DNA from 3 places in the Streptomyces odontotermitis genome. Region 1 is predicted to be linked to each of the others. Evidence: riboswitches for the same ligand, from Rfam matches in the RefSeq annotation. Region 1 holds a riboswitch; each other region holds the start of a gene.

The links. Region 1 has a riboswitch for S-adenosylmethionine ahead of ACQB60_RS02170 (aminotransferase class V-fold PLP-dependent enzyme). Riboswitches for the same ligand answer to the same signal wherever they lie in the genome.
Region 2: another riboswitch for S-adenosylmethionine. It lies ahead of ACQB60_RS13965 (putative leader peptide); the one in region 1 lies ahead of ACQB60_RS02170 (aminotransferase class V-fold PLP-dependent enzyme).
Region 3: another riboswitch for S-adenosylmethionine. It lies ahead of thrC (threonine synthase); the one in region 1 lies ahead of ACQB60_RS02170 (aminotransferase class V-fold PLP-dependent enzyme).

The regions. Positions count from the first base shown of each region.
Region 1 covers NZ_JBNJLS010000001.1:459,495-466,185, forward strand. Annotated here, with positions in the region: gene ACQB60_RS02160 (rhomboid family intramembrane serine protease) at 1-248, shown strand, start outside; gene ACQB60_RS02165 (Lrp/AsnC family transcriptional regulator) at 291-572, shown strand; gene ACQB60_RS02170 (aminotransferase class V-fold PLP-dependent enzyme) at 613-2,013, opposite strand; SAM riboswitch class IV at 2,191-2,308, opposite strand; gene trpD (anthranilate phosphoribosyltransferase) at 2,413-3,477, opposite strand; gene qcrB (cytochrome bc1 complex cytochrome b subunit) at 3,631-5,274, opposite strand; gene qcrA (cytochrome bc1 complex Rieske iron-sulfur subunit) at 5,271-6,326, opposite strand; gene qcrC (cytochrome bc1 complex diheme cytochrome c subunit) at 6,323-6,691, opposite strand, start outside.
Region 2 covers NZ_JBNJLS010000004.1:105,535-112,225, reverse strand. Annotated here, with positions in the region: gene ACQB60_RS13995 (MarR family transcriptional regulator) at 1-784, opposite strand, end outside; gene ACQB60_RS13990 (hypothetical protein) at 1,371-1,877, shown strand; gene ACQB60_RS13985 (transcriptional regulator) at 1,874-2,815, shown strand; gene ACQB60_RS13980 (hypothetical protein) at 2,925-3,299, shown strand; partial or broken gene ACQB60_RS13975 (glycoside hydrolase family 99 protein) at 3,523-4,782, shown strand; gene ACQB60_RS13970 (glutathione S-transferase family protein) at 4,779-5,297, opposite strand; gene ACQB60_RS13965 (putative leader peptide) at 5,393-5,458, opposite strand; SAM riboswitch class IV at 5,496-5,641, opposite strand; gene ACQB60_RS13960 (LLM class flavin-dependent oxidoreductase) at 6,346-6,691, shown strand, end outside.
Region 3 covers NZ_JBNJLS010000003.1:160,559-167,249, reverse strand. Annotated here, with positions in the region: gene ACQB60_RS11540 (MoaD/ThiS family protein) at 345-620, opposite strand; gene thrC (threonine synthase) at 658-1,953, opposite strand; SAM riboswitch class I at 1,971-2,128, opposite strand; gene ACQB60_RS11530 (glucosyl-3-phosphoglycerate synthase) at 2,285-3,229, shown strand; gene ACQB60_RS11525 (DUF7927 domain-containing protein) at 3,268-5,370, shown strand; gene ACQB60_RS11520 (alpha,alpha-trehalose-phosphate synthase (UDP-forming)) at 5,531-6,691, shown strand, end outside.

The DNA of each region.
Region 1 (6,691 bases):
TCACCAGTCTCTTCCCGTTCCTCTTCTTCCTGCCGCTGCGGTTTCCCGCGTGGGTCGTGCTGCCGTTCTGGGTGGCGATCCAGTGGCTGGCGGCGGGGCAGGGGGGACGCGGGCACGGGGTGGCGTATCTGGCGCACCTGGTGGGCTTCTCGCTGGGGTTCGCCTACGCCTGGGGGCTGTGCCTACGAACAGGAGGGTGCGCGCGAAGCGCTCTTTGCAAGGGTGGTGGCGGGAGAAGGGAGGGCTAAGGTGAGGGGTCCAGCCATGGCCAGCGAGGGAGACACTCAGCCGTGATCACCGCGATCGTGCTCATCAAGACCAGCGTCGACCAGATCCCGGAGATCGCCGAGTCGATCGCCGCCCTGGACAGCGTCAGCGAGGTCTTCTCCGTGACGGGCACCTACGACCTGATCGCGATGGTGCGCGTGGCCCGCCACGACGACCTCGCGGACGTCATCCCCGGCAAGATCAGCAAGATCAAGGGCGTGGAGGGGACGGACACGCACGTCGCGTTCCGCACCTACTCCCAGCACGACCTGGAGGCGGCCTTCGCCATCGGGCTCGACAGCTGAGCCCTCCGCGCGAACACCGCCTCCACCGTCCCGGTTTCCCTCACACGGCCGGGACGCAACGCCCTTCCACCGTGCGGTAGTTCCACTTCGCGCCGTCCCGGACCAGCTCCTTGACGGCGCCCACGAAGCGCTCCACGTGCTCGTCCGGGGTGCCCGCGCCGAAGCTCACGCGGATCGCGTTGAGCGACTTCTCGCCGGGCGCGGCCTCCGGGGCCCCGCACTCGCCGGGCTCGTCCGGCTCGCTGCCCAGCAGGGTGCGCACGAGCGGGTGGGCGCAGAACAGCCCGTCCCGGACCCCGATCCCGTACTCGGCGGAGAGCGCCGCCGCGAAGTGCGAGCTGTTCCAGCCCTCGACGACGAACGAGATGACGCCCACGCGCGGGGCGTCGTCTCCGAACAGCGAGAGCACCTTCACCTCGGGCACCTCGGCGAGCCCGGCCCGCACCGTCGCGATCAGGTGCTCCTCGCGGGCGACCAGCGTGTCGAAGCCGGCCTCGGTGAGCGCCTTGCAGGCGGAGGCGATCGAGTAGACGCCGATGACGTTCGGCGAACCGGCCTCGTGCCGCGCGGCGGTGTCGTGCCACTCGACGTCGACGCCGCCGTCCGCGCGCCGCGCCACCGTCCGCGAGGCCCCGCCGCCCGCGAGGTACGGCTCGGCCCCCTGCAGCCAGTCGGCCCGCCCGGCGAGCACCCCGGAGCCGAACGGCGCGTACAGCTTGTGCCCGGAGAACGCGATCCAGTCGACGTCCAACTCGCTGACGGAGACCGGGTGGTGGGGCGCCAGCTGCGCGGCGTCGAGCACGATCCGGGCGCCGTGGGCGTGCGCGGCGGCGGCCAGCTCCCGCACCGGCCACAGCTCACCGGTCACGTTGGACGCACCCGTCACGCACACCAGGGCGGGCCCAATGGGGCCTCCCCTGCTCGAACGAAGTTGAGAGCTCGGGGAAGGGTCGCGGTCGGCGAGGGCGCGCTCCAGGGTCTCGACGGCCTGCTGCGGGGTGCGCGGCGCGTTCAGGTAGGTGACGCGGGCGTCGCGCCACGGCAGCAGCGAGGCGTGGTGCTCGGTCTCGAAGACGAAGACCTGGCAGTCGGCGGGCAGCGCGGCCGCGAGCAGGTTGAGCGAGTCGGTGGTCGAGCGCGTGAAGACGACCTGGTCGCCCTCGCGGCAGCCGAGGAACTCCGCGACCGTCCTGCGGCTGTTCTCGAAGAGGTCGGTGGAGAGCTGCGAGAGGTACCCGGCGCCGCGGTGCACGCTGCCGTAGTACGGGGCGTACGCCGCCACGTCGTCCCACACCCGCTGCAGGGCCGGGGCGCTCGCCGCGTAGTCGAGCGCCGCGTAGGTGACCTCACCGCCGGTGACCAGCGGAACGGTGACGTCCCGGCCGAGGACCGGCAGCGGGGCACAGACGGACGAGTCGGCGGCAACGGCGGAAACAGACATAGCGAACTCCCGTGAGAGAAAAGCGAGTTCACTGCGTACCGGACCAGATTCGGGCACGACGGCACCGCAGTGATGAAGAGAAGAAAGGTCTGCGGAAGAGGGGCTTCGAAGCCCTATCGCATTCGCTTGCTCACGAGACTGCTCCCTCGAAAACCAGGACCCCTGGTGATCGCGAGGGGTCCGCGCTTGCCGTGGACCTTGCTGTCCACCGCCTGGTCTTCACCCGGGGCACCCCGCCACGGACGGAGGGTTGCCGGACAGCGGGCCGGGGCCGTAGTCGCTGTCACTCATGACCTGCCCTGCATCTTGCCACACGATCAAGAACGCGCAAGGCGCAGTCCAGGATCCGGACTGCGCCCTGCGTCACACTCGACGCTCTGCGTCACACTCGATGCCGTGTCAGCGGTTGCTCGCCGCCACCCAGCGCTCCAGCGCCTTCCGCGCGGCGCCCGAGTCGATGGACTCGGCGGCCTTGTCGATGCCCGCGCGGATCCGCTCCACGAGGCTCCCCTCCCCCGCCTCCAGGGCCACCAGGGCCGCCGCCGAGTTCAGCAGCACCGCATCCCGCACCGGCCCGGTCTCCCCGTCGAGGAGGCGCAGCGCGACCTTCGCGTTGTACGCGGCGTCGGCGCCCCGCAGCGCCTCGATGGGCACCACGCCGATCCCGACGTCGCGCGGGTCGAAGGTCTCCTCACGGACAGCGCCGTCGCGCACCACCCACACCCGGGAGGTGCCCGTGAGCGTGAGCTCGTCCAGGCCGTCGTCGCCGCGGAACACCAGCGCGGAGGAGCCCCGCTCGGCGAGCACCCCGGCGATGATCGGCGCCACCCGGGCATCGGCGACCCCGGTGGCCTGGGCCTTCACCTTGGCCGGGTTGGTGAGCGGGCCGAGGAAGTTGAAGGTCGTCCGGATCCCCAGCTCCCGCCGCGCGGGCGCCACATGACGCAGCGCCGGGTGGAACTTCACCGCGAAGCAGAAGGTGATCCCGGCCTCCTGCGCCACCTCGGCCACCCGCTGCGGGGTGAGGTCGAGATTGACGCCCAGCTTCTCCAGTACGTCACTGGCGCCGCTGGCCGAGGAGGCCGCCCTGTTGCCGTGCTTGACGACCTTCACGCCGGCGCCCGCGACGACGATCGCGGACATCGTGGAGATGTTGACGGTCTTGGCGCCGTCGCCGCCGGTGCCGACGATGTCGACGCTGGGGCCCGGCACGTCGATCACATGGGCGTGGTCGTACATGGCCCGCACCAGACCGGTGATCTCCTCGACGGTCTCGCCCTTGGCCCGCAGCGCGACGGCGAACCCGGCGATCTGCGCGTCCGTCGCCTCGCCCCGCATGATGCGGTCCATCGCCCAGGCCGTGTCGTCGGCGCTCTGGTCGCGCCCGTCAAGCAGTCCGTTCAGCACGTCGGGCCAGGAACGGGCCGCCGCGGTGTCGCCTCCTGCGGGGGTCACATCGCTCATAGCAGCTCCTGGATTCATCAACGGGCAAAGGAAAGGAAGCGGGAACACACGTACTGCCACAGCCTATCCAGCCCAGCAGACAGCGGAGAGCCCTGTCCACATAGCTGGACAGGGCTCTCGCTGTGGCGACCTCGCGGTCAGAGCGTCAGAACATCAGTGGTGGCCGTGGCCGCTCGTGATCTCCTTGTACTCCTCGACGGTGGGCTTGGGGATCTGGTTGTCCTCCCCGTAGTAGCCCTTGGAGAGCTTCGCCCGGAGCTTCTGCGAACCGGACACCTTGCGCTCGACACCGTTCTCGTCGACCGTCGGGCCGATCTCGACCGGCTCGTACTGCTCGTGCGCGGTGAGCGTGTGCAGCTGCTCCTGGTTGAGCGGCTCGTGGACCTCGATGAACTCACCGTGCGGCAGGCGCTTGATGATGCCGGACTCGCGCCCGTGCAGCACCTTCTCCTTGTCGCGGCGCTGGAGGCCGAGGCAGATCCGCTTGGTGACGATGAAGGCGATGACCGGTCCGACGAAGAAGAAGATCCGGACGAACCAGGTGATCGAGTTCAGCGACAGGTGGAAGTGCGTGGCCCACAGGTCGTTGCCACCACCGACGAGCATCACGAAGTACGCGGTCAGCCAGGCGACACCGAAGGCCGTACGGGTCGGGGCGTTGCGCGGGCGGTCCAGGATGTGGTGCTCGCGCTTGTCCCCGGTGACCCAGGACTCGATGAACGGGTAGACCGCGAGGGCCACCAGGACCAGCGGGAAGATCGCCAGCGGGATCATCACGCCCAGGACGAGCGTGTGGCCCCAGGCGTTGATCTCCCAGCCTGGCATCACACGGATCAGACCCTCGGCGAAGCCCATGTACCAGTCGGGCTGGGCGCCGGTGGACACCTGGTCCGGACGGTACGGGCCGATGGCCCAGATCGGGTTGATCGAGGCGATCGCCGCGATGACCGCGATGACACCGAAGACCAGGAAGAAGAAGCCTCCGGCCTTGGCCATGTAGACCGGGAGCAGCGGCATGCCGACGACGTTCTTCTCGGACTTGCCGGGGCCCGCGAACTGCGTGTGCTTGTGGTAGAAGACCAGGATCAGGTGCGCCACCATCAGGCCGAGCATGATGCCCGGCAGCAGCAGGATGTGGACCGAGTAGAACCGGGCCACGAAGTCGCCGCCGGGGAACTCGCCGCCGAACAGGAACATCGACAGGTACGTGCCGATGACCGGGACGGACAGGATCGCGCCCTGCATGAAGCGGACACCGGTGCCGGAGAGCAGGTCGTCCGGGAGCGAGTAACCGGTGAAGCCGGTGAACATGCCGAGGACGAACAGCAGGAAGCCGAACAGCCAGTTGATCTCACGCGGCTTGCGGAAGGCACCCGTGAAGAAGACGCGCATCATGTGCACGAACATGCCGGCGAGGAAGATCAGCGCCGCCCAGTGGTGGATCTGCCGGATCAGCAGACCACCGCGCACATCGAAGGAGATGTGCATGGTCGAGTTGAACGCCTCGGACATCAGCTGACCCTGCAGCGGGACGTAGCTGCCGTGGTACTCCACCTCGTTCATCGACGGGTGGAAGAACAGCGTCAGATACACACCCGTGAGGATGATGATGATGAAGCTGTACATGCAGATCTCACCGAGCATGAAGGACCAGTGGTCCGGGAAGATCTTGCGCATGTTGGCCTTGGCCAGGGAGTAGATCCCCAGGCGGCCGTCGGCCCAGTCGGCGACCCGCTCACCGGCGGGTGCCTTCTTGCGGCTGTCGGCCGTGCCGGCCGACGTCGTCTCGGTGCTCATCCGCGCTCCCAGAAGGCAGGACCGACGGGCTCGTCGAAGTCGCCGAGCGCCTCGAGGTAACCCTCGTCGTTCACGCTGATCCGCAGCTGCGGCAGGGCGTGACCGGCCGGGCCGAAGATCACCTTGGCGCCGTCGGAGAGGTCGAAGGTGGACTGGTGGCACGGGCAGAGGACGTGGTGCGTCTGCTGCTCGTACAGGGAGATCGGGCAGCCCACGTGGGTGCAGATCTTGGAGAAGGCGACGATGCCTTCGTGCGACCAGTCCAGCTCGCGCTTGTCCTTGATGTTGCCCGGCTGGATCCGGACGATCATCAGGGCCGCCTTGGCGATCTGGGTCTGGAAGTCGTGGTCCTTCTCCTCCAGGCCCTCGGGCTTGGCGAAGGTCAGCGAGCCGACCTGGACGTCCTCGGGCCGCAGCGGCTCGTTCGTGTTCATGTTCACGAGCAGCTTGCCCTTGGACCACAGCGTGTGCCGCAGCTTGTCCTCGGGCAGCGGGCCCAGGTCACGCAGCAGGACGACGCCCGAGAGCGGGACCAGCGTGAGCGCGCCGAACATCGTGTTGCGGATCAGCTTGCGCCGTCCGAACTGCGACTCCTTGGCGCCCTGCTTGAAGTCCGCGAGGACCTTGGCCTTGACGTCGGGCTCGGCCGCGATGGCGTGGCGCTCGTCGGCGATCTCCTCGTCGGACATCAGGGTGCGGGCCCAGTGGACCGCACCCGCGCCGATGCAGAAGAGCGCGATGCCGAGGGTCAGACCCAGGGCGAAGTTGAGGCCGCTGATGTGACCGATGGGCCAGACGTAGATGCTCTTGTCCGGCTTGATGGCCACGTACGAGGCGATGAAGCCGACCGTGGCCAGCATCGACAGCGTGAACAGGAAGGCCACGACGCGCTCGGACCGCTTGGCGGCCCGCTCGTCGATGTCCTGCACACGGTGCTCGTGGGGCGGGAGCCCGGGGTCGGCGAAGGGGTTGTCCTTCGCCTTCTCTACGGCACCGTGGCCGTTGTCCTGCGCGCTGGGCAGGTTCTCTTCTGGAATTTCTTCGGTAGTCATGACTTCTTGGCCTTTGCGGTCCGGGCGGCGACCCACACGGCGACCGCGATCAGGGCGCCGAGACCGAAGATCCAGCCGAAGAGACCTTCACTGACCGGTCCCAGACCGCCCAGCTTCAGACCGCCAGGGCTCTCGGTCTTGTCGCTGTTGACCGCGTCGAGGTACGCGATGATGTCCTTCTTTTCCTTCTCCGGCATCGTCGTGTCGGGGAAGGACGGCATGTTCTGCGGGCCGGTCTGCATGGCCTCGTAGACGTGCTTCGGGTCGACATCTTCCAACGACGGCGCGAACTTGCCGTGCGTCAACGCGCCACCCTCACCGGTGAAGTTGTGGCACTGCGCGCAGTTGGTGCGGAAGAGCTCGCC
Region 2 (6,691 bases), on a different contig from region 1:
TCACGGCGTAGAGCGCGCGGCCGGTGGCGAAGGCGATGTCGCGGGGTGTGCGCCGCCCGTCGCAGAGACTGAGGATCTCCCGGCGTACTGCGGGCAGGCTCGGCGGTGGCAGATGGTCGGTGGCGGGTACCACCCGGTCGCGGTCCGGCCGTACCGGGTGGGGGAACGCGGCGAGGGCGGCCAGGCGCCTGCGGGTCTCGCGCAGCAGTCGGGCCGGTTCGTCGCCGCAGCGGGCGTCGGTGAAGAAGCCGTGGCGGGTGTCGGTGAACCGGTCGTGGGGCGCGTCGGCGGGGCGGTCGCGGTGCGCGTCGGCAGGGGTGTCGTACGCGGCGTCGAGCGGGAGGGCGTCGGGTGCGCCCAAGTCCGTGGTGCAGTCGGTCAGTTCGCCCGCCGTCACCGCGAACGCCGCGTCGTGCCGGGCCATCATGGACAGCACGCGCAGCTCTGCCGCGCCCATGTGCCCGCGCGCGACCAGCCCGGCCTCCGGCCCGGGGTTCGGCCCGAGGTCCGCCCCGAGATCCGCCCCGGGATCCGTGGCCCGCCCGGCGAGTGCCGCCGCCCACTCCGTCTCGCCGACCCGCCCCGAGCGCAGCAGCAGCGCCTCCAGGCCGGGTGCGCCGGGGCTGTCCACGCCGATCACGCGCCCCTCGCGCAGATGGAAGACGCCGCCCGGGCGCCCCGTGACCCGGATGCGGGCGGTGGCGGCGGTGGACGCGCACTCGGCGAGGGCGCGCGCGAGGGTCCCGTACCCTGCCGGATCGACCAGCCCACGCACGTCCGTCATCGCTTCCCACCCCTTGCCCGGCCCTCGGTCTCCACCGGGGAAAGCGCACCGTGACGTGGTGCAACAGCCAGCCCAGGTAGGGGAGTTGAGGGTGTCTCAGATGTTGTGCGCGCATGCCGGTCTCCGGCATCGCGGGGGTATGTCTACCAACCGATGAGGCGCACCCCGACCCGCTCACGCAATGTGATGGAAGGTGGCGGGGCCTGGTGTTCCCGGGCCGATTTCTGATCGGTGGTTCCAGGGGCCCTCGCGCCCCGTCCCGAGGGGCCGCGGAGGCCCTTCGTACGGGTGTCGCTTCTCCCTGTCGGGGCAGGTCGGGGGCCCTGCGGCGCGGTGTGGGGCGGTGTGCGGGCCGGGAGCGCGCACATCACCGGCGAGCGCGGTGCGGTCCGGCCCGTGCGCGGGGTCGCGTCCGCCGTGGCGACCCTTTGCGGCACGGAAGGGGGCACGACCGGACACGTGTCCGTCAACCGCGGGCATGTTGCGCTGGAAGGCGCCAGTTTCCCCGGAGGGCCCCGTTCTCTGCATAACCTCCGCGTCACGGCGAGGCGCTGACCGTGGCGTATCGCCGGGGAGGGGGCACCAAGTGCCAGGTATTGACGCATGTCTGTGTGAACTCATGGCCCTGCCGGGCGCGCGCGGCGCGTCCCTCGTGGACTGGACGTCCGGCTTCGCGCTCGGCGCCGCCGGGAATCCGCCCCATGGACTGTCGGAGAAGACCACGGCGGAGACGGCTGAACTGGCCCGCACGGCCTCGGAGTTCACCACCTTCCAGCCCGCCTTGACCGCCGCGAACGCCGTGACCGCGGTGACCACCGCGGCCTCCACAGTCGCGCGTCCGCGCGAGCGCCCGAAAGGCGACCCCGCGTCCCCGCCCCCGCCCCCGCGCCCGGCCCCCGGGCGCGCGGCGCAGGGCGCCGTCGTGGAGGACCTCATGGTCACCACGCGCACCCACTACCACCTGCTGCGCTTCGTCGACACCGCCCTGGACACCAGCGTCTTCCTGCACCTGTGGCTCGACCGGAGCCAAGGCAACCTCGCTGTCGCCCGCCTGCGCCTGCACAAGGCCGCCGAACACCTGGTCCTCGAATGACGACACTCGCCCCCGCCCCGGAAGCCCCCCTGCCCACCCGGTACTCCCCGCTCCTGCGCCACGCCCGGCAACGCGCCACCGGAGCACTGCGGTTCGCCGCCGGAACCCTCTACCTCGCCGACGGCGGGGTCGTCCACGCCGAGAGCCCCGCCGCCCCTGGCGTCGACGTCCTGCTCACGGCCGGCGACCGGATGCCGCGCGCGGACTGGGACCGGCTCCTCACGCGTGCCGGACCGCGCCGCCCGCTCGCCCGGCTCCTGGTCGACAGCGGCCGCGTCTCCCGCGGCGAGCTCGAAGTCTGCCTGCTGACCGCCGTGTTGGACGCGGCGTTCTTCGCCCTCGCGCCCAGCACCGAACCCCCGTCCTTCCGCGCGGGAGCGGCCCCGGCGATCCGCGTCCCGAACCCGCTGCCGGCGGCGCGGGTCGAGGAGGAGACCCGGCGCCGCCGCCACCTCCTCGACGACCTGGCACCCGACCTGTCCGGCGGCACCGCACAGCCACTGCGGCGCCCGTCCCCGCCGGGCACCGTCGTGCCGCCGCGCCGGCACGCGTTGCTCGAACTCGCCGACGGCACCCGCACCCCGGCCCAGCTCGCCCGGCTCCTCGGCCGCCCCGCCTTCCACGTCCTGCTCGATCTGCACCGCCTCGCCCACGCGGGGCTCGTGGACCTCCCGGCCCCACCGCCGCCCGCCGCACGGCAGCCGGAGGCCGCTTCGCCCGCCACCGTCGCGCGGCAGCCCGAGGCCCTTCCGCCTCTCGCCGTTCGCCGGTCGCCGGAGAGCGTCCCGCCTCCCGCCGTTCCCCGGTCGCCCGAGGCGCCCCCGGCTCCTCCGGCCTCCCTGTCGCCCGCTCCCGAGCAGCCGTCGTCGGGCATGGCCTTCGCCCCGCCCGACACCGACCTGCTCCTCCGGCTGCGCAGCGCCCTCCAGGCCCTGTGAGCAGCGCCGCCCCGTATCCCCCAACCCCGCACATCCCACCCGAAAGAGGCACTCCATGACGCCTCCCCAGGCACGTCAACCCAACCGACGCAAAGGAAGCAACAGCCACATGTACAACACCGAAACCGCCCTCAAGGAAGCCATGACCTCGATCGAAGGCACGCTGGGGGCGGCCCTCGTCGACTACAACAGCGGCATGGCCCTCGGCACCCTCGGCGGCAGCAAGGATCTCGACCTGTCCGTGGCGGCGGCCGGGAACACCGACGTCGTCCGCGCCAAGGCCCGCACCATGGAGATGCTCGGCCTGAAGGGAGAGATCGAGGACATCCTCATCACGCTCAACGAGCAGTACCACCTCATCCGCCTCCTCCAATCCCGCAACGGCAACGGCCTGTTCCTCTACCTGGCCCTCGACAAGAGCCAGGCCAACCTGGCGATGGCCCGCCACCAACTCAAGCGCATCGAGGGCGAGTTGGACGTCTGAGCGCGCCGGGCCTCCGAGCCGCCGCCGCCCTGATCCGCAGGCGGCGGCGGTCTGCCCGTACAAGATGCTCGTGGGTGGCTCCGGTGCACCCCCGCCGACCGGCGGGGGTGCACATTTTGAGACGTGTCGTCGACATTTTGCGCTCGTTCACCTTGAAACCTGCGAAGCGACCACCCAGGGTTGTCATGCACCCGCCCCTCTCGGATGGAAGGCGAGGACCCCCATGCCCCTGTCGCGACGTTCCGTCATCAAGTCCGCACTGGCCGGCGGCGTGGTCGCCGCAGGCGGCCTCCCCGCGGCGGGCCGCGCGTCGGCCGCGTCCCCTCCCGGCGACGTCGTCGGCCGGATAACGGTCGGCTACCAGGGTTGGTTCGCCTGCCGGGGCGACGGAGCGCCGATCGACGGGTGGTGGCACTGGAGCGGCGACTGGGGCCGTCCGCCCGCCCCGTCCAACAACGCCATCCGCAGCTGGCCCGACATGCGCGACTACGCCCGCGGCTACCCGACGGCGTACGCGCCGCTCGGCAACGGTTCGCCCGCGACCCTCTTCTCCTCGTACGACCAGCAGACGGTCGACACCCACTTCCGCTGGCTGCGGGAGAACGCCATCGACACCGCGGCGCTCCAGCGCTTCAACCCCAACAGCGCCGAGGGCCCGACCCGCGACGACATGGCCGCCAAGGTGCGCGGCGCCGCCGAGCACCACGGCCGGAAGTTCTACATCATGTACGACGCCACCGGCTGGACGAACATGCGCACCGAGCTGCCCGCGGACTGGACGAACAAGATGCGCGCCCACACCGCGTCCGCCGCCTACGCAGTCCAGAACGGCAGGCCCGTCGTGGGCATTTGGGGCTTCGGCTTCAACGAGGACAACAAGAAGTGGCCGGCCGCCGACTGCCTGGAAGTCGTCAACTGGTTCAGATCCCAGGGCTGTTACGTGATGGGCGGCGTACCCACCCACTGGCGCACGGGCACCGGGGACTCCCGCCCCGGCTACCTCGACGTCTACCACGCCTTCGACATGCTCTCGCCGTGGATGGTGGGCAGGATCGGCACCATCGCGGACACGGACCGCTTCCACGCCGACGTCAACACCCCGGACCAGGCCGACTGCGACGCCCACGGCATCGACTACCAGCCGTGCGTGCTGCCCGGCGACGTCCAGTCGCGCCAGCGCGCCCACGGCGACTTCATGTGGCGGCAGTTCTACAACATGGTCCGGCTCGGCGCCCAGGGCATCTACATCTCCATGTTCGACGAGTACAACGAGGGCAACCAGATCGCCAAGACGGCCGAGAGCGCCGCCCACGTCCCCGCGGACTCGGGCTTCCTCGCCCTCGACGAGGACGGCACCGCCTGCTCCGCGGACTACTACCTGCGGCTCACCGGCGACGGCGGCCGCATGCTGAAGGGCCAACTCCCGCTCACCGACGTGCGTCCGACGGTCCCGATGCCCGGCGGGGCGGCCGGGCCCGCTCAGCAGGCGGGCGCGGCCGCGCTCCGGGCCGACGGGGAGACGCCCCGGTCGAGCAGGTCGCGAAGGTGAGGGACAGCCCCGGCCGGATGCCGTGGATACAGCGGCAGTGACGCCAGGCCGTCGTGTCCCCGGAGTGGGCCCGCCAGGTCGCGGAGGATGTCGGGGGTGTGGTTGCTGACGATCCGTCCACTCCAGCGGTCCAGCAGCACCGGCGTGGTCAGCGGGCCGTCGTAGCCGTACGCCGACGCCGCGTAGGCGTCACGGAGTGCGGCATGGGCGTGCGGCGTATCGGCGGGCCTGGCGAGGCGCGTCAGGCGGACCGACCGGGGCAGGCCCAGCAGGCCGAGGGCGAGGGAGATGCGCCGGGAACAGGGACACCCTTCCGACAAGAAGAGCTCGTAGCGGTGCGGAGCCGGGTAGAACCCGTCGCCGCTGTCGCTGATGCGGCCGCGGAACCGGGGCGCGGGGGAGCGGGGCAGTGGGGGCGTTCCGGCGAGGCGGGACATGGTCTCGGGCATGACTCTCCCTGGGAGTGCGACGGGGGCGACAGGGGTGAAGGGAGTGAAGAGGGTGAAGAGGGTGAAGGGGGGAACTGCGGCTGGCGTGCCGCGTATCAGCCGGCGCTCGAAACGCGCCGGAGATCGATATGAAGTCGCCTGGTCAACCCGTACGGGGACATGCCCACCCGATCGACACTCAGGGGCTCGCCCGGGGCGAGACCACGCTTGCCCCGCCACACCGGCGGGACCCGGTCGTCACCCGGGGCACCCCATCGCGGTGGAAGGGTTGCCTGCCAGCGGGCCGGGGCCGATGACCGCGGGGGCGGGAGTGGCCCGCCCCGTGGGCGCTGACAATCGTGACCGTCCCGGCAAGTGTCGGCCGACCCGATGGGCACGTCAAGAAGGCCGAGACGGACATCTCAACTGCTGGGCAGGCGCGTTGACATGCCTTCCCCGGCGCGCATAGCTTGCGGCGTGCAGCTATTTCACGGCGCACGGCACGGTGCCCCAGGGCGGAGAAGTGACGGAGACAGCGATGCACGGAGCTGACGCGACGGCCCCCTTGCGGCCCGCTCGCCTCCTGCTGTGCGCGAACCGCTGTGTGGACCTCCTGCGCGTCAACAGCGCGCTGTGTACGGCCTCTTGCCGCGTGCTCTGAAGCGCACCCTCTGCACCGTGCTCTGAAGCGCACCCCTCTGTACCGCGCTCTGAGGCGCGCCCTCTGACGAAGCCGACCGTCTCCTGACGCCGACTCGGCGACGCCCACCCGACGTCCGATCCCACCGATGCGGCGGCCCCGGCAGCAACAGCCCCGGAAGCGTCAGCTCCGGAAGCAACAGCTCCGAAAGCGCCAGCTCCGCTGCGGAAGCATCGGCTCCGGAAGGACGGCGGCATCCGGCTGTCGACGCCCTCAACGTCCTCAACGCCCCTCAACGCCCCTCAACGCCGTCAACGCCCCCGACGACCACGCTCGGCCCGGCCGGACCCCCGACGGGCGCGCTCCGTCGCTCCCGACTTCTCCGTCCGTCGGCCACTCCCGTACGGCCCATCAGGAAGGTGTCACTCCGTGACGTCCGCATCCCCCTCCCCACTCCATCTCGCCGTCGCCCTCGACGGCGCCGGCTGGCACCCGGCCGCATGGCGCGATCCGGCCGCCCGCCCGCGCGAACTGTTCACCGCCGACTACTGGACCGGTCTGATCACCGAGGCCGAGCGCGGCCTGCTCGACTTCGTGACCCTGGAGGACGGCCTCGGCCTCCAGTCGGTACACCCCACCGAGCCCGACCCGCGCACGGACCAGGTCCGCGGCCGCCTGGACGCCGTCCTCGTCGCGGCCAGGGTCGCGCCACTGACCCGGCACATCGGCCTGGTCCCGACCGTGGTGGTCACGCACACCGAGCCGTTCCACGCCT
Region 3 (6,691 bases), on a different contig from region 1:
GTCGACCGCGGCTGAATGTATCTGCCCAACTGCCGTCTGCAACAGGTCAATCGGACGAGAATTCTGGGCACGCCCGATCGGTAATATCCGGCGATTCTGCCGGAGTTCAGGGCAAGTCGGGCCCGGCAAATGCCGCAATGAGCCCAAATGGGCAAGGTACTTTGGCTACTTCTGGCGGGCGAGCGGCCGACTTCGTATATGCGCTCGGCACTAACGGCACAGCGTGCTCCTCAACTGTACCGCGCTCAACGACACAGAATTGCCCCCTCCGCTTTCTCCCGGAGGGGGCAATCCGAATAACGCAGAGTTGTTGCGGAAGTCCGCGGACGGACCTCCTTCGCGGCTCAGCCGCCCGCGACGGCGGGAATGATCGAAACGCCCGCGCCGTCCGGCGTCGCGGTCTCCAGGCCCTGCTCGAAGCGCACGTCGTCGTCGTTCACGTACACGTTCACGAAGCGGCGCAGCTTGCCCTGGTCGTCCAGGACGCGGGCGGCGATGCCCGTGTGGTTCTTCTCCAGGTCGGCGATGACCTCACCGAGGGTGGCTCCCTCGGCGGGGACCTCGGCCCGGCCGCCGGTGTAGGTGCGGAGAATGGTGGGGATGCGGACGTTGACGCTCATGGGGTGGGTCCTTCCTGCGGACGCGGTCGTACGTGGATCAGTGGGCCAGGCCCGCGTCGCGGAACGCGTCCAGGCTGGGGCGGATGGTGGCGGTCGCCTGCGAGCTGTCGGCGACGGCGTCCAGCGTCTTGAGGCCGTCGCCCGTGTTCAGCACGACCGTGGTGAGGTTCGGGTCGATGGCGCCCGCCTCGATCAGCTTCTTGGTGACGCCCAGGGTCACGCCGCCCGCCGTCTCGGCGAAGATCCCCTCGGTCTGGGCGAGCAGCTTGATCGCGTCCACGACCTGCTCGTCGTTCACGTCCTCCACGGCACCGCCCGTGCGGCGCGCGATGTCCAGGACGTACGGGCCGTCGGCCGGGTTGCCGATCGCGAGGGACTTGGCGATCGTGTTCGGCTTCTGCGGGCGGACGACGTCGTGGCCGCCCTTGTAGGCGACGGAGACCGGCGAGCAGCCCTCGGCCTGGGCCCCGAAGAGCTTGTAGGGCTTGTCCTCGACGAGGCCGAGCTTGATCAGCTCCTGCAGCCCCTTGTCGATCTTCGTGAACTGGGAGCCGGAGGCGATCGGGATGACCAGCTGGTCGGGCAGCTGCCAGCCGAGCTGCTCGCAGATCTCGTACGCGAGGGTCTTGGAGCCCTCTCCGTAGTACGGCCGCAGGTTCACGTTCACGAAGCCCCAGCCCTCGCCCAGCGGGTCGCCGATGAGCTCGGAGCAGAAGCGGTTCACGTCGTCGTAGTTGCCCTCGATGGCGACGAGGTCACCGCCGTAGACACCGGCCATGACGACCTTGCCCTGCTCCAGGTCGTGCGGGATGAAGACGCAGGAGCGGAAGCCGGCGCGGGCGGCGGCGGCGCCGACGGCACCGGCCAGGTTGCCGGTCGAGGAGCAGGACAGGGTGGTGAAGCCGAAGGCGCGCGCGGCCTCGATGGCCTGCGCGACGACGCGGTCCTTGAAGGAGTGCGTGGGGTTGCCGGAGTCGTCCTTGACGAACAACTTGCCCTGCGCGACGCCCAGTTCACGGGCGAGGTTGTCGGCCTTGACCAGCTTCGTCCAGCCCGGGTTCAGGTTCGGCTTCTCGGCGACGTCGGCCGGGACGGGCAGCAGCGGGGCATAGCGCCAGACGTTGGCGGGGCCGGACTCGATCTGCTTGCGGAGGGCTTCCGGGCCAGTGGCCGGGAAGTCATAGGCGACTTCGAGGGGGCCGAAACACTCGGCGCAGGCGAAGATCGGGCCGAGCTCGAAGCGGGTTCCGCACTCACGGCAGGAGAGGCCGGAGGCCGGACCGAGGTCTACGGGGGTGGTGGTACCAGTGGTGGCGACAGTCTGCACAGCCATGGAGGCGAGGCCCTTTCTCCTCATCTTCCCCGCGACGCACTTCGCCGCGAGACGGAATTGGCACCTTCCCTAGCCGGGAGCCTCGCGGTGTCGACGTTGCGGCGTCGCCACGAGACCGGCTGGAGGGTTGCCGGGGCTTCAACGGGCCGTATCCCTCTGCCCCTCTGGATGAGCGGTATTCGGTTGTTGGTCTTCGGTTCGCCCTCTCGGGCGGCGGCGACCCCCGACATGCGATGGTCACCGGCCTTGCTCAAGACTGTAACCGACGGCCAGGACCCTTGAGATAGTCGTCCGAACCGCGAGATGGATCACAATTAAGGAGCCGCTGACCGTGCTGGAAGAAGTCGAGCGCTGGCTGAGCAGGCGTTCCTGGTCCGTGGCCGACCGTCCGCTCGATGAGCTCCTCGCCGCGAAGCGGGCCTGTGGCACCACCGTGAGCGTCGTCCTGCCCGCCCTCGACGAGGAGGAGACGGTCGGTGACATCGTCGCCGAGATCCGCCGCGAGCTGATCGAGAAGGCCCCGCTCGTCGACGATCTCGTGGTGATCGACTCCGGCTCGGCGGACGGCACCGCGAAGGTCGCGCGCGAGGCAGGTGCCCGTGTCATACACCGGGACGAGGTGCTGCCCCGGATTCCGGTGGTCCCCGGTAAGGGTGAGGTCCTGTGGCGCTCGCTCCTCGTGACGAGCGGCGACATCGTGTGCTTCGTCGACGCGGACCTCAAGGAGTTCTCGGCGGACTTCGTCTCGGGCATCGTCGGGCCGCTCCTGACCGACCCGGACGTGGAGTTCGTGAAGGCGATGTACGACCGCCCCCTCGGTGGCTCCGCGGGCCAGGGCGGCCGGGTCACCGAGCTGATGGCGCGGCCGCTGCTCAACTTCCACTGGCCCCGGCTGGCCGGGTTCGTCCAGCCGTTGGGCGGCGAGTACGCGGCGCGGCGCTCGCTCCTGGAGCGGCTGCCCTTCCCCGTCGGGTACGGGGTGGAGCTGGGCCTGCTCGTCGACGCGCTGCACACGGTGGGCCTGGACGCGCTCGCGCAGGTCGACGTCGGGGTGCGCAGGCACCGGCACCAGGACGGGCAGGCGCTCGGGCGGATGGCGGCGGCGATCTACCGGACGGCACAGCTGCGCCTGGCCCGCGGGCACCTGGTGCGGCCCGAGCTGACCCAGTTCGTGCGCGGGGAGCACGGCTTCGAACCGCGCACCTACGCGGTGGACACGGAGGAGCGGCCGCCGATGTCCGGCATCGAGGAGTACGCGGCCAGACGCGTGGCGTAACGGCAAGCGATCATGCGCTTTGCCTAAATTTCCCATTTATGTGGGTTAGACAAGCAGTCCGAAAGCTCGCCGCGGCCCTGGTCGTCTCGGCCACCGCGACCACCGCCCTCGCGGCCGCGCCCTCCCCGGCCTCCCCGGCCTCCCCGGCCTCCGCCGAGGTCATCTCCCCCTTCACCAAGCGCTATGACGAATCGCTGTACGGGGACTTCAAGACCGTCGGCAACGCCGTTCTCGACTGCCCGACGAGCCCGGCGGACGTGGCCGCGGCCTGCAAGGAGACCCAGCGGGCCGAGGGCACCAAGAACAACAACAACTTCGTCGAGCACCGCATCAACACCGCGGGCCTGACCGGCACCTTCGACTCCAGCACCGGTCGGGTCACCGTCCCGCCGGGCGCGAAGGTCGACTACGCCCGGCTGTTCTGGGGCGGCAACGCGGGCACGCACCGCTTCGGCAGGACCGTCCGCGACATCTGCGACCTCAACCGCGAGGGCAACAAGCCGGTGGACAAGGCGCCCGGCGACCCCCTCACCACCCGCCCCGTCATCCGCGTCGACGGCGGCACCGAGTCCCGGGTGAACGTGGAGAACGCGGTCCGCTCCCCCAATGCCACCCAGGGCCCGCACTACTACACCGCCGAGGCCGACGTCACGAGCTCCTTCGCGGGCGTCAGGACCGGCAGCCCCGTCGAGGTGGCCGTCGGCGACGTCTGGGCGCCGACCGGCCAGGGCTGTGTGGGCGGCTGGTCGCTCACCGTGGTCTACAAGTACGACGGCCCCAACGCGCAGTACGCGCCGGACCGGCGCAACGTATACATCTGGGGCGGCCACGTCATCCAGCGCTCGGTCAGGAAGAAGGCCGTGGCCGCGGACGCCTCCACCACCGTTCCCGTCGACGGCTTCTACCGCACCGACGGCGACATCCACGCGAGCGTGACGGCGTACGAGGGCGACTGGAACACCAAGGGCGACCAGTTCCTCGTCGACGGCAGGCCCGTCGCCGAGTCGCACACCGGCAAGACCGACAACTTCTTCATCAGCGAGGACGACGGCGCGCTCAACCCGAAGTACCGCAACAACCTGAGCATCGACGCGAAGGCTTTCGAAGTGCCGGACGGCGCCGTTCCCGTGGGCGCCACCTCCGCGAAGCTCACCTTCACGAGCACCGGCGACGTCTACGTCCCCTCGCAGCTCGCGCTCTCCGTGCCGGTGCCGGACCTGGAGGTCACCAAGACGGCCTCGCCCGCGAAGGTCGCGCCCGGCGGCACCCTGACGTACACGATCAAGGCGAAGAACATCAGCAAACTCCCCTACCCGGGAGCCAAGTTCAGCGACGACCTGAGCGACAACCTCGACGACGCGACGTACAACGACGACGCCAAGGCGAGCATGGGCACCGTCTCGTACGCGAAGCCGAGGGTCAGCTACGTCGGTGACATCCCGGCGGGGCAGACGGCGACCGTCACGTACTCGGTGAAGGTCAACGACCCGGTCAGTGGTGACGGCAAGCTGCGCAACAACGTCGACGTGGAGTCCCCGCGCTCCAACTGCGACGAGGACAGCACCGACCCGAACTGCGGGGCGGCGCCGCAGATCGTGAAGTCCCCGCAGCAGCCGCCCGTCACCGTCGTCAGCCACCCGCAGACCCCGGTCGCGCCCGCCTGCTCCTCCGTGAAGAACACCATCACGGTGCGGAACAAGTCGGCCCGTGACCGCACCGGCGCCACCGCGTCCTGGCCGGTCAAGCCCGGTTCCTCGGAGCCCGTCGCCAGCAGCGGCACGGTGACGAAGAAGGGCTCCACCTACACCTGGACCGGCGACGTGAAGGCGCACGGCACCGTCACGATCACGCAGAACGTCAAGGTGTCCTGCACGCCCGGCGAGGTCACCGTCATCACGGTGACGGCGCCCGGCAGCAACTGCTCCAAGACGATGCGCGGCGGCGACGACCCGTGCACCACGGCGATCCTCTCCCAGCGCATCCAGGGCCGCCCCGGCCCGCACGAGCCGCAGCACCCCGGCGGCGCCGAACTGGCCGAGACCGGTGACGACTCCTCCGCCCTCCTGTACGCGGGCCTCGCGGCCTCGCTGTGCGGGCTCGGGGTCCTCGCGCTCGCGGCGGTGCGCAGCCGCAGGGACTGACGCGCCGAGGGACTGACGCGCCGAGGGGCCGAGGAACCGAGAGACTGACGCACCCTCACCCACCCCTTCCTGCACAGCCGGGGACGGCCGGACTCGCCAAAGAGTCCGGCCGTCCCCATCCGCACGTTTGAGCGTTTCCGGGACAGGCTAGTTTCGCTGCATGGTCTCCGAGCAGTCAGCACAGTCGGCACAGTCCCAGGTTCTCGTCGCGTCCAACCGCGGCCCCGTTTCGTACGAGGCGGCGGACGACGGCACTCTCACCCCCAAGCGCGGCGGGGGCGGCCTCGTCTCCGCGCTCAGCGTCGTCGAGGACAAGCTGTGGGTGTGCGCGGCGCTGAGCGACGGGGACCGCGAGGCGGTGCGGCGCGGGGCCGGAGAGCCCGGCGTGCGGATGCTGGACATCGACGCCGACGTGCACGCGGACGCGTACAACGGCATCGCGAACTCGGTGCTGTGGTTCGTGCACCACATGCTGTACCAGACGCCCCTGGAGCCGTCGTTCGGAACGGAGTTCCGGCGCCGCTGGGCGTCGTACGAGGCGTACAACCGCGCCTTCGCGGAAGCGCTCGCGGAGGAGGCGGCGCCGGGGGCGACGGTGGTGGTGCAGGACTACCACCTGGCGCTGGTGCCGGGAATGCTGCGCGAGTTGCGGGACGACGTGCGGATCGGGCACTTCTCGCACACCCCCTGGGCGCCCGTCGACTACTTCCGGATGCTGCCGGACGACATCGCGGAGCAGCTCCTGCGCGGCATGCTCGGCGCGGACCGGCTCGGCTTCCTCACCTCGCGGTGGGCGGACGCGTTCACGGACTGCTGCGTGCGGATCCTCGGCGGGACGTCGGGCACCCGGATCGGGGTGCACGGCCTCGGCGCCGACGCGGACTTCCTGCGGGAGCGGTCGCGGCGGGACGACGTGGAGGAGCGGATCGGGGGGCTGCGGGAGCAGATCGGCGGGGACGCGGCCGGGGACGGGGCGCGGAAGGTGATCGTCCGGGTGGACCGGACGGAGCTCTCGAAGAACATCGTGCGGGGGCTGCGGGCGTACGAGCTGCTGCTCGAGACGCGGCCCGAGTGGCGGGAGCGCGTGGTGCACCTCGCGTTCGCGTATCCGTCGCGGCAGGACCTCGCGGTGTACCGCGACTACACGGCGGAGGTGTCGCGGGTCGCGGAGTCCATCAACTCCCGCTTCGGCACGGAGGGTTGGACCCCGGTGATCCTCCACGTCAAGGACGACTTCGCGCGCTCCCTCGCCGCGTACCGGCTGGCGGACGTGGCGCTGGTGAACCCCATCCGGGACGGCATGAACCTCGTCGCCAAGGAG